Regions from separate parts of the Aeribacillus sp. JST-2 genome, predicted to be linked through region 3. Evidence: predicted binding sites of a transcription regulator. Region 3 holds the regulator's gene; each other region holds the start of a gene.

Region 1 (3,283 bases), on a different contig from region 3:
GACGTCTAATCGAAGCCTATGAATTTCATCCTTTGCTTCCAGCAGAGCTTCTTTTTTCATCGCTTCCGCATCGCGCTTCGCATCCTCAAGAATTTGCTCAGCGGCGTTTTTTGCACCGCTAATTCTCGCTTCAGCAATGGATTTTCGAACAAAATAACCAACAACTGCACCGACGATTAGGCCAAGCAAAATGGAGATGATTTCAATGAGTCCCATTTTTTCACCTCCTCTTGCTATGAACTTGTCATAAAAAAAGTGTCGGCATATACCATTTGCTCTTAGATTGAAAATTTTTCATAAAAGTTGCTAATATAATGCAAAAATATACATATTCATTTTAAATGTGTGGATAACCCTTGTCAAGTTTTCATCTTGTCATTTCAAGGCGGCAAAAAAAGACGGGCGATTGATGCCGGTCCAATTTCAGCGCTTTTTGTTAAGAGGGTTCCTAAAAATTACCTTGGAATGGGGGCTTATTTGTGCTGCCCACAATTTGAGAAAGTGGGCGGCCACAACCGATCCAACAAAGAAAAAACCGGATAAAATTCAGAAGAAATTCTCAGTTCAAAAAAGGAATAAATAACCAAATAGTAAAGAAAGAAACAGAGGCTGTCCCCAAAAGGTCGGTTTAACGACCTTTGGAGACAGCCTCTTTTTTGTTGGTTCTATTATTCTTCTGGAAAGTCAAATTCTTCCTGACTTTCTTCAGATGACTGATCTGATTCAAGTCCGTAAGCTTTGCGGATTTCCAGTTGGATGGCATCGCAAATTTCCGGGTTTTCCCGCAAGAACTGTTTGGCATTTTCCCTTCCCTGTCCTAAACGTTCATCGTGATATGAATACCAAGAACCGCTTTTTTGAATAATATCCAATTCCGTGCCGAGATCAATGATTTCCCCTTCCTTGGAAATTCCTTCTCCGTACATAATGTCCACTTCAGCTGTTCTAAAAGGCGGTGCCACTTTGTTTTTGACAACTTTGATTTTCGTTTTGTTGCCCACCATATCGTTTCCTTGCTTTAACTGTTCCGCTCTCCGAACTTCAAGACGCACGGAAGAATAAAACTTGAGCGCGCGGCCGCCGGGTGTCGTTTCCGGATTGCCGAACATCACACCGACTTTTTCCCGAATTTGATTGATAAAAATGGCAATTGTTTTCGATTTGCTGATGGCGCCGGAAAGCTTCCGAAGTGCTTGAGACATGAGACGCGCTTGCAATCCGACATGCGCATCGCCCATCTCTCCTTCTATTTCAGCCTTTGGAACTAGCGCCGCCACCGAATCGATGACGATGATGTCAACGGCGCCGCTGCGAACGAGCGCTTCCGCAATTTCAAGCGCCTGCTCCCCTGTATCCGGCTGTGACAAAAGCAATTCATCTATGTTGACACCTAAATTTTGCGCATAAACAGGGTCTAGTGCATGCTCCGCATCTATGAACGCTGCCTGGCCACCCAAAGCTTGAACTTCTGCAATTGCGTGAAGAGCAACAGTCGTTTTGCCAGAACTTTCGGGACCGTAAATTTCAATAATCCGCCCGCGAGGATATCCTCCTACGCCAAGAGCCGCATCCAATGCCAATGAACCGCTTGGAACAGTCGAGACTTTTCGCTCGGCCTGTTCGCCAAGTTTCATAATGGATCCTTTCCCAAATTGTTTTTCAATTTGTTTTAATGCCATTTCTAAAGCCGCTTGACGGTCATTATTCAAAACTTTTTTCCTCCTTTTCATAGCTTCACATTTAATATATCGTGTTTTTAGCTAATTGCCAAGAAAAAAGGGAACATTTATTCGTTTTTTTATTATCTCTAGAGAAAAATCAAAAAACCGGCATTACCGGTTTTCCATCTTATTTATTAATTTCATTAAATAGTGGCAGCCGTAGTTGGATGTTCTTCGTCTTATTCCGTCACGGGAACCGGAAAGATGGAGTTCATAGACCTTTGCAGGATCGCTTTCAAACTGTACGCCAATATAAACGGTGCCGACTGATTTTCCTTCCGAAGGCTCGGGGCCAGCGACGCCTGTAAAACTAATGCCGATGCTTGCGTTCATCAGTTTTTTTACCTTTTCCGCCATTTGTTTTGCACAATCGCCACTGACTGCACCGGCCGTTTTCAATGTTTCTTCTTTTACACCAAGCACATGCTGCTTAATTTCATTTGTATAACAAACAACTCCGCCGCGGACAATTTTGGACGCGCCCGGAAATTGCGTAAGCTGTTCACAAAAAAGCCCTCCAGTTAAACTTTCGGCTGCTGCAATCGTTAATTGTTTCTCCTTCAGCAAATTCATCAACTGTTCGTGGAGGGAAGTCTCTCCATATCCATAAAAATATTCGCCAACGCGTTTTAAAATTTCATGTTCCATATCATCGATCAGTTTCCATGCAGCTTCTTCGTTTTCATGCTTGGCAGTCAGGCGCAGCGTTACTTCGCCGTCTTTCGCCAAAGGTGCAATCGTCGGATTTGTCTGTCCGTCAATTAAATCTTCAAGATCAGTTTCCAACTGCGATTCTCCGATGCCAAAAAAACGCAAAACTCGTGAGATGATTTTTTCTTTTAATTGAAATTGCTTCTGCAAAAATGGAATGCCATATTGAACAAACATCGGTTTCATTTCCTTCGGCACACCGGGCATGAGCATATAGACAATCCCATCCGTTTCCAAAGCCATGCCCGGCGCCATCCCATAATGGTTTGGCAAGATAGTGGATCCTTCTATGACAAGCGCTTGTTTGCGGTTGTTATCCGACATGCTTCTCTTTGTTTTGGCAAAATATTGTTGAATATTTGCCATCGCCTCTTGATCTAGGACAAGCCGTTTCTTCATACTGGAAGCAATCGTCTCTTTTGTTAAATCATCTTTTGTCGGACCGAGGCCACCCGTAAAAATAAGGCAATTGGATCTTTTTTGAGCAACTTGTATGGCTTGCATAAGCCTTGAAGCATTGTCACCGACAACAGTGTGATAATAAACATTGACGCCGATTTCCGCCAGCTTTTGCGAAATAAATTGGGCGTTTGTGTTGACAATCTGGCCGAGCAAAAGCTCCGACCCGACCGCAATGATTTCAGCATTCACTTTCATAAAGGCTCCCCCATTGAATTATTTTGAATTTGTAAATGCGTGCTTGTTTTTCGCAAAATAATCCCACCCCGACCAAATCGTGAAAACCAAAGCGATCCATAAAGCAAGATCTGCGAACGGAAATGCAATCAATGCAAAAGGAAGATTGTGCAGGAGAAGGGCGGAGATCGCCACAATTTGCGTCCACGTTTTGA
Region 2 (3,283 bases), on a different contig from region 3:
GACGACTGCAATCAAAGAAGGGGATAAAGTAGATGGGTTGCCCGGCTTTACGGTCATGGAGACGCCCGGGCATGCCCAAAGCCATATTGTTTTGTATAATGAAAAAAATGGACGGATGATCGGCGGCGATCATTTAATCAAAACGATTTCGTCCAACCCTCTTCTTGAAATGCCTGATAAAGGAAAGGAACGGCCGAGACCGCAGCTTCAATATAATAAATCGTTAAAAAGGCTTCTGGATATGCCCATTTCTGTCGTCTATCCCGGCCATCGGGAGGAAATATTTGAGCCTCATCGGCTAATTCGCCATCGTTTAGAAAGGCAGCACGAGCGGGCTATCAATGTCTGGCATCTTTTAAAAATGAAGAAAATGACTGCATTTGCTCTATGCAAACTGCTTTTTCCGTCCGCCTATGAGCGCGAATTTTTATTTGCCATTTCGGAAACAGTGGCTCAGCTTGATTATTTAGAGAATCTCGGAAAAGTGAATAAACAATTGGAAGATGGGGTTTGGATTTTTTCGACAAACGATGAAGAGGTGAAAAAATGAATTCTCGGCTCAAAGATCGAGTGGTGTTGATTACAGGCGCTTCCGGAGGCCTCGGAGAAAAAATTGCAAGAATGGCTGCCGCAAGCGGCGGACACTTAGTGCTGCTTGCCCGCCGGAAAGATCGACTCAGCAGGCTGGCTGCTGAACTGGAAGCTTCCTTTTCGGTCACCTGTACGTATTACCAGCTTGATATGAGCGATCTTGATGCAGTGACGACTATCTTTTCCAAGATTATAAATGATTTTGACCGCATTGACGTTCTTGTCAATAACGCCGGTTTTGGCATTTTTCGCACTGTCGAAGAAGCTGGACTAGAGGAAATGCAGCAAATGTTTAAAGTGAACGTATTCGGTTTAATCGCCGCGACAAAAATGGTGCTTCCGAAAATGCTTGCCCAAAAGGAAGGCCATATTATCAATATCGCTTCTCAAGCAGGAAAAATCGCCACCCCGAAATCCGGCATTTATGCGGCAACGAAGCATGCTGTTTTAGGGTTTACAAACTGCTTGCGGATGGAAGTGGCCGACAAAGGGATTTTTGTCACAGCCGTTAATCCAGGTCCGATTGAGACGAACTTTTTTGACCTTGCTGACACGTCAGGCGAATATGTTCAAAACGTTAAACGGTGGATGCTTCAGCCCGACGATGTGGCGAGGAAAGTCGTCCGCTCAATGCTTACAAACAAACGGGAAATCAATCTTCCTTTTTGGATGGAACTTGGCGGTGTTTTGTATCGGTTAATGCCTTCTGTTTTCGAGAAAGTAGCCGGGAGCTTGTTTCGCCAAAAATAAAGGAGAGCGTTCTCCGATATGAAAGGATAATATGTCGTCTGTCAGTTTGAAATCCATGATGTTTTTTTGTTGTCGAGCCGGGCGTTGAATTGTTGCGCCCGGTTTTCTTTATTGCCCTATTTCGGGTCGTTCAAATTTTTGGCATTGCAAAGAACTGGAGTAAACTTCCATTGAAAAACGAACATATATTCCCATAAAATAAAAATAACGAACATATATTCGTTTTTTTGGGAGGGTGCGCAATGAATTATGAGGCATTGCCGGAAAAGCGGATCTTATGCATTGACATGAAGAGTTTTTATGCGAGTTGTGCTGCTGTCATCTTGGGGCTTGATCCTTTAAAATCTTACATTGCCATTGTTGGCGATAAAGAGAGGGAAGGAAGCGTCGTATTGGCGGCTTCTCCAAAGCTGAAAGCAGATTTCGGCATTCAAACGGGATCGCGTTTGTTCCAAATCCCGAACGACCCCCGCATTCATCTCATTCATCCGAAAATGACGGTCTACTTGCGGATTTCAACCGAAATTACCCGGCTGTTAAACCGATATGTGCCGAAAGAAAGCATTCACGTGTACAGCGTCGACGAATCCTTTATTGAAGCAGACGGATCCGAAAAGCTTTGGGGGGATGCAAAAGAATTGGCCAAAAAAATAACGGAGGATTTAAAACGGCAATTTTCGCTGCCGTGTGCGGTCGGGATTGGGCCGAATATGCTGATGGCCAAGCTTTGTTTGGATTTGGAGGCGAAAAGAAAAGGAATCGCTGAATGGACGTATGATGATGTCAAGACAAAACTTTGGCCCATCAGTCCGTTAAGCAAAATGTGGGGAATTGGGGCAAGGCTTGAAAAGACATTGAACCGAATGGGAATTTTTACAGTCGGGCAGCTGGCGAATTACCCGCTGGAGCTTCTTGAAAAGAAGTTCGGGATCATGGGAAATCAGCTTTATTACCATGCCTGGGGAGTGGATCTTTCCGATATCGGCGCTCCGCTTATGGAAGGGCAAATCAGCTTTGGCAAAAGCCAAATTTTGCTTCGGGATTATGCGGATCCTGAGGAAGTAAAATGCGTCATTTTGGAAATGTGCGAGGAAGTGGCGAAACGGGCAAGAGAACACCGAAAGGCGGGGCGAACGGTCAGCTTGGGAATCGGCTACAGCAAAAATGAAGGCGGCGGAGGATTTTACCGTTCCAAAACGATGGATGAGCCAACGAATATTACAATGGACCTTTATCATACGTGTCTTTCCCTGTTTGACCGTTTTTATGAGGGGAAGACGGTCCGGAAAATTTCGATCGCCCTTTCCAACATCGAAGAAGACGACACAATGCAGCTTGATTTGTTCCGGCCAAACCGCATGAAAGAACATCGGTTGGGATATGTCATGGATGCCATTCGCAATAAACACGGTTCCGATGTACTCTTGCGGGCGGTGTCGTATACAAAAGCGGGAACAAGCTTAAGGCGCAGCAAACTGATCGGCGGCCACCATGCTTAATCGCCAAGAAACATAAGCCCGGCACTATCGGCATCGTTGATCGTCTGACGGGAATCACGCACACTATAAAATTCTCTGCGGTTTTTTATCCACGCAAAAGTTGTATGGATATTATCATATATAAAAACCAACGGTGCCGGTTCAGCAGCAAACGTAAACTAGACACGATGTTTGAAATTTGTAATATCGAGATATTCCTTATTGGCTGATTAATCTAGAGACTGCTTTAAAGATTCGCATGTCCATCATGACGGTGAAACCCTAGATTAAACCATACGCAAAAACGTTTGAAAGGCTTTATATCCGAAACTTATGCCAAATCCTATCAAAGAAATGCCAGCAGCAACAGATAACCATTTTAACCATTGTTGGCTGATCATTTTTCTTCCGAAATGCACAAACAGCGCTACGGTAAGATCCCATAATGCGATCCCCAAAAATAT
Region 3 (3,283 bases):
TCAATCGGAACCTCTTTTTTCTTTCTTTCAAACGAACCGTTATGATGTCGTAAATTTTTTTCAGGACGATATCCGTTTTCCACAGCTTTTTTCATTCCGCGCTTAATTTTCATATTATGTATTTTTCTTTGGTATTCCTCAACGATGCCGACAATTTCAAGCACCATCGAATCTGCTTCTGATAATTCCAATTCCCCTCGGTGGGCAATCGTGTAAATTTTAACGCCTTGCTTCAATAAATAATGAATGATTGCAATTTTGGCATTTCCCCTGCCAATGCGCGTTTCATCCTGTACTAAAACAGCATCAATTTTTTTCTCCTTCACAGCTTGGAAAAGCTTAAACACTCCCTCCCTCTCAATGTCATAACCGCTGGCTTTTTCTTCGATCATTTCGATTACGTCCATTTCATAAAGGGCTGCCAATCGCAGCAATTCTTCCTGCTGCCGTTTTAATGAGGTTTCCTGCTCCTCCTTCACCGTGCTCACCCTTGAATAAATAACAGCTCTCATAACCGTACCCCTTACAATAATTAAAATTATTGATTGGCTAAATAGTTAGCATTGTCAAATTTCGTTTTTTCAACCGGTATCACGATCGTTTCACCAGGTTTGACAACCAGCGTCTGCAAGTCGTTTTTTTCTTGAACCCATTGAACAAAATCCGAATGCGATAAATGATCATAATCTTTATATTCATCCGCAATTTTCCATAAACTGTCTCCTTCTTGAATCACCACTCTCATATAGCCGTCAAGTTTTTCTTTTTCCCCCGTATAAGATAGAGCTAAAATGCAAGCAGCCAGAACGACAAAAAAAGAAAAAATATAAGAAAACGTAAGCTTGTTCATGCACGTATCCTCCTTATACAGAATGTTTGTTCGCATTTCGTTGCTTTCAGTATAAATGAGAACAAACGTTTCTGTCAACAGCCATTTCGAACTTATGTTTGCTTTTTAAGGAAAAACATGCTATAATCAGCACAAATTAGATATAACTGAGGTGCTTGTTATGTCAACCAAATTGTCAAAAAGACAACAAGATATTTTGAATTTTATTAAAGAAGAAGTGCGAAAGAAAGGATATCCGCCTTCCGTAAGAGAAATTGGAGAAGCTGTAGGCTTGGCTTCCAGTTCAACGGTCCACGGTCATTTGGAAAGGCTGGAAAGCAAAGGGCTCATTCGCAGGGATCCTACAAAGCCCAGAGCGATTGAAATTTTGGACGAGGACAATAGCCGTTCGATGGCGAACAAAGTGATCAATGTGCCGATTATCGGTAAAGTCACCGCAGGGCTTCCGATCACAGCCGTTGAAAACATTGAGGAATATTTTCCTCTTCCCGATCACTTTGCTGCAAGCGACGATCAAATTTTCATGCTGGAAGTTGTCGGAGAAAGCATGATTGAAGCGGGAATATTGGATGGGGATTTAGTCATCGTAAGGCAGCAACAAACTGCCAATAATGGTGATATTGTAGTAGCGTTGACAGAGGAAAACGAAGCGACGGTTAAAAGGTTTTTCAAAGAAAAAGATTTCATACGTTTGCAGCCTGAAAACTCAACAATGGAGCCAATCATTTTAAAAAATGTCACAATCCTTGGCAAGGTGATCGGACTTTATCGTTCGATCCATTGAAACCGCCCCACCTTTGGGGCCATTTTGCCTGCGCCGATTAACCACTGATGGCCTCTTTCATAAAAGATATTGGCTCACATAATAAATATTATTTATATCTTTTCTCAATCTTTTATTTATCTTTGAATGAGCGGCGTTCCCCATTCTTTCCAATGTGGGATGGGAACCGTACACCGATCTGTCTTAATACGGAGGACAGAAAAAGGATATAAAGATAAATGAAAATATTCTGCAAATCTTACGATTACGCAGGGGTGTCATTATGTTCTATCATCTAGCGGGGAAAATTGTGCTCTTTATTCTTCATCTTTTTCGACTGCTGGAAGTCAGAGGGAAACAGCATATTCCAGCAAATCAACATTTTATCGTTACCTGTACACACCGCAGCTGGCTGGATGTTGTGATGCTTGCAGCTGCGTTATACCCAACACAAGTTCACTACATGGCTAAAAAAGAACTTTTTCAGTCGACGCCAGTTAAATGGTTTTTAAGAAAACTGAACGCTTTTCCGGTAAATCGGGAAAATCCCGGACCAAGCGCTTTAAAAACTCCAATGAAACTGCTAAAAGAACATAAAGTAGTAGGTATTTTCCCTAGCGGTACGAGAACAGATGGAGAAGTGCCTTTAAAGAGAGGGGCCGTCACCATTGCCTTGAAGGCGGATGTTCCAATCCTGCCTGCAAGCTATCATGGGCCAAAAAATATCAAGGAGCTATTCAGCGGCAAAAAAGCAATCGTAACGTTCGGCGAACCGCTGCATTTGAATTATACGGGAAAAGAGTTGAACAGAAGTGATCAATTCAGTTTTTCTCTCCAACAATTGGAAAAACGAATAAAATCTCTCGATCAGCTCTATTAACCTCAAATGAACAACAGCTTGCCCTTTATATGACAAGCTGTTGTTTGCATACGTTAAGCACTTACAAATCAAGTTCCTTCCACTTATTCGTTTTCAACGGCGGTTTATATGAACGAAGTCTCTCAAGCAGAATTGAAGGATTGCTTTCATAAATTAGAAATTCTTTATGATTTTCAGGCATAAAGCCTCCTTCAACAGCATTTTCGATCATTTGGATAAGCGGTGAATAGTATCCTTCCACATTTAAAAGCGCAACGGGCTTCTGGTGAATGCCAAGTTGTCCCCAACTTACGGCTTCAAAAATTTCTTCAAACGTTCCATAACCACCAGGAAGAGCTATAAACGCATCGGATAGTTCACCCATTTTCGCTTTTCTTTCATGCATATCCTTTACTTCATAAAAGTTTGTAAGATGTTGATGGACGACTTCTCCACGAAACAAATTGGTCGGCATGACTCCTGTCACACGACCACCTAAATCTAACACGGTGTTGGCGATTACCCCCATCAACCCGATTTTTGAACCGCCATAAACAAGTTCCAATTTATTTTTTACCAATTCCCTCCCAAGTTTAATGGCGGCTTCTTTATACTGCGGTTTTGACCCTGTATTTGAACCGGCAAAAACACATACACGCTTCATTTTTTGACCACTCCTCTTCCGTAGCTATTATATCAAAAAAAGAAGTGTGTAAATTGAAGAAAAGTCTTTTCCATAGTTCGTATAAAGCTCTCTTTCAGCCCAAATTTGTTCAGCCGCTTACGAACAATGAAATTTAGCGGAACTTGT

Evidence for each region. Region 3 encodes LexA, which represses DNA repair genes until DNA is damaged. Its sites were predicted from a motif close to CGAACATATGTTCG; they were not measured.
Region 1: recA (recombinase RecA) is a predicted target of LexA. The motif match lies at 1,780-1,793, and genes of this name have one in related genera.
Region 2: AC0KTX_RS02385 (Y-family DNA polymerase) is a predicted target of LexA. The motif match lies at 1,550-1,563, and genes of this name have one in related genera.

The regions. Positions count from the first base shown of each region.
Region 1 is NZ_JBVVUU010000001.1:229,880-233,162, reverse strand. It holds gene rny (ribonuclease Y) at 1-216, opposite strand, end outside; gene recA (recombinase RecA) at 669-1,730, opposite strand; gene AC0KTX_RS01235 (competence/damage-inducible protein A) at 1,833-3,083, opposite strand; gene pgsA (CDP-diacylglycerol--glycerol-3-phosphate 3-phosphatidyltransferase) at 3,108-3,283, opposite strand, start outside.
Region 2 is NZ_JBVVUU010000003.1:23,405-26,687, forward strand. It holds gene AC0KTX_RS02375 (MBL fold metallo-hydrolase) at 1-550, shown strand, start outside; gene AC0KTX_RS02380 (SDR family NAD(P)-dependent oxidoreductase) at 547-1,341, shown strand; gene AC0KTX_RS02385 (Y-family DNA polymerase) at 1,584-2,840, shown strand; gene AC0KTX_RS02390 (LysE family translocator) at 3,107-3,283, opposite strand, start outside.
Region 3 is NZ_JBVVUU010000013.1:19,179-22,461, reverse strand. It holds gene AC0KTX_RS08840 (YneB family resolvase-like protein) at 1-512, opposite strand, end outside; gene yneA (cell division suppressor protein YneA) at 539-850, opposite strand; gene lexA (transcriptional repressor LexA) at 1,011-1,634, shown strand; gene AC0KTX_RS08825 (lysophospholipid acyltransferase family protein) at 1,897-2,493, shown strand; gene AC0KTX_RS08820 (LOG family protein) at 2,555-3,136, opposite strand.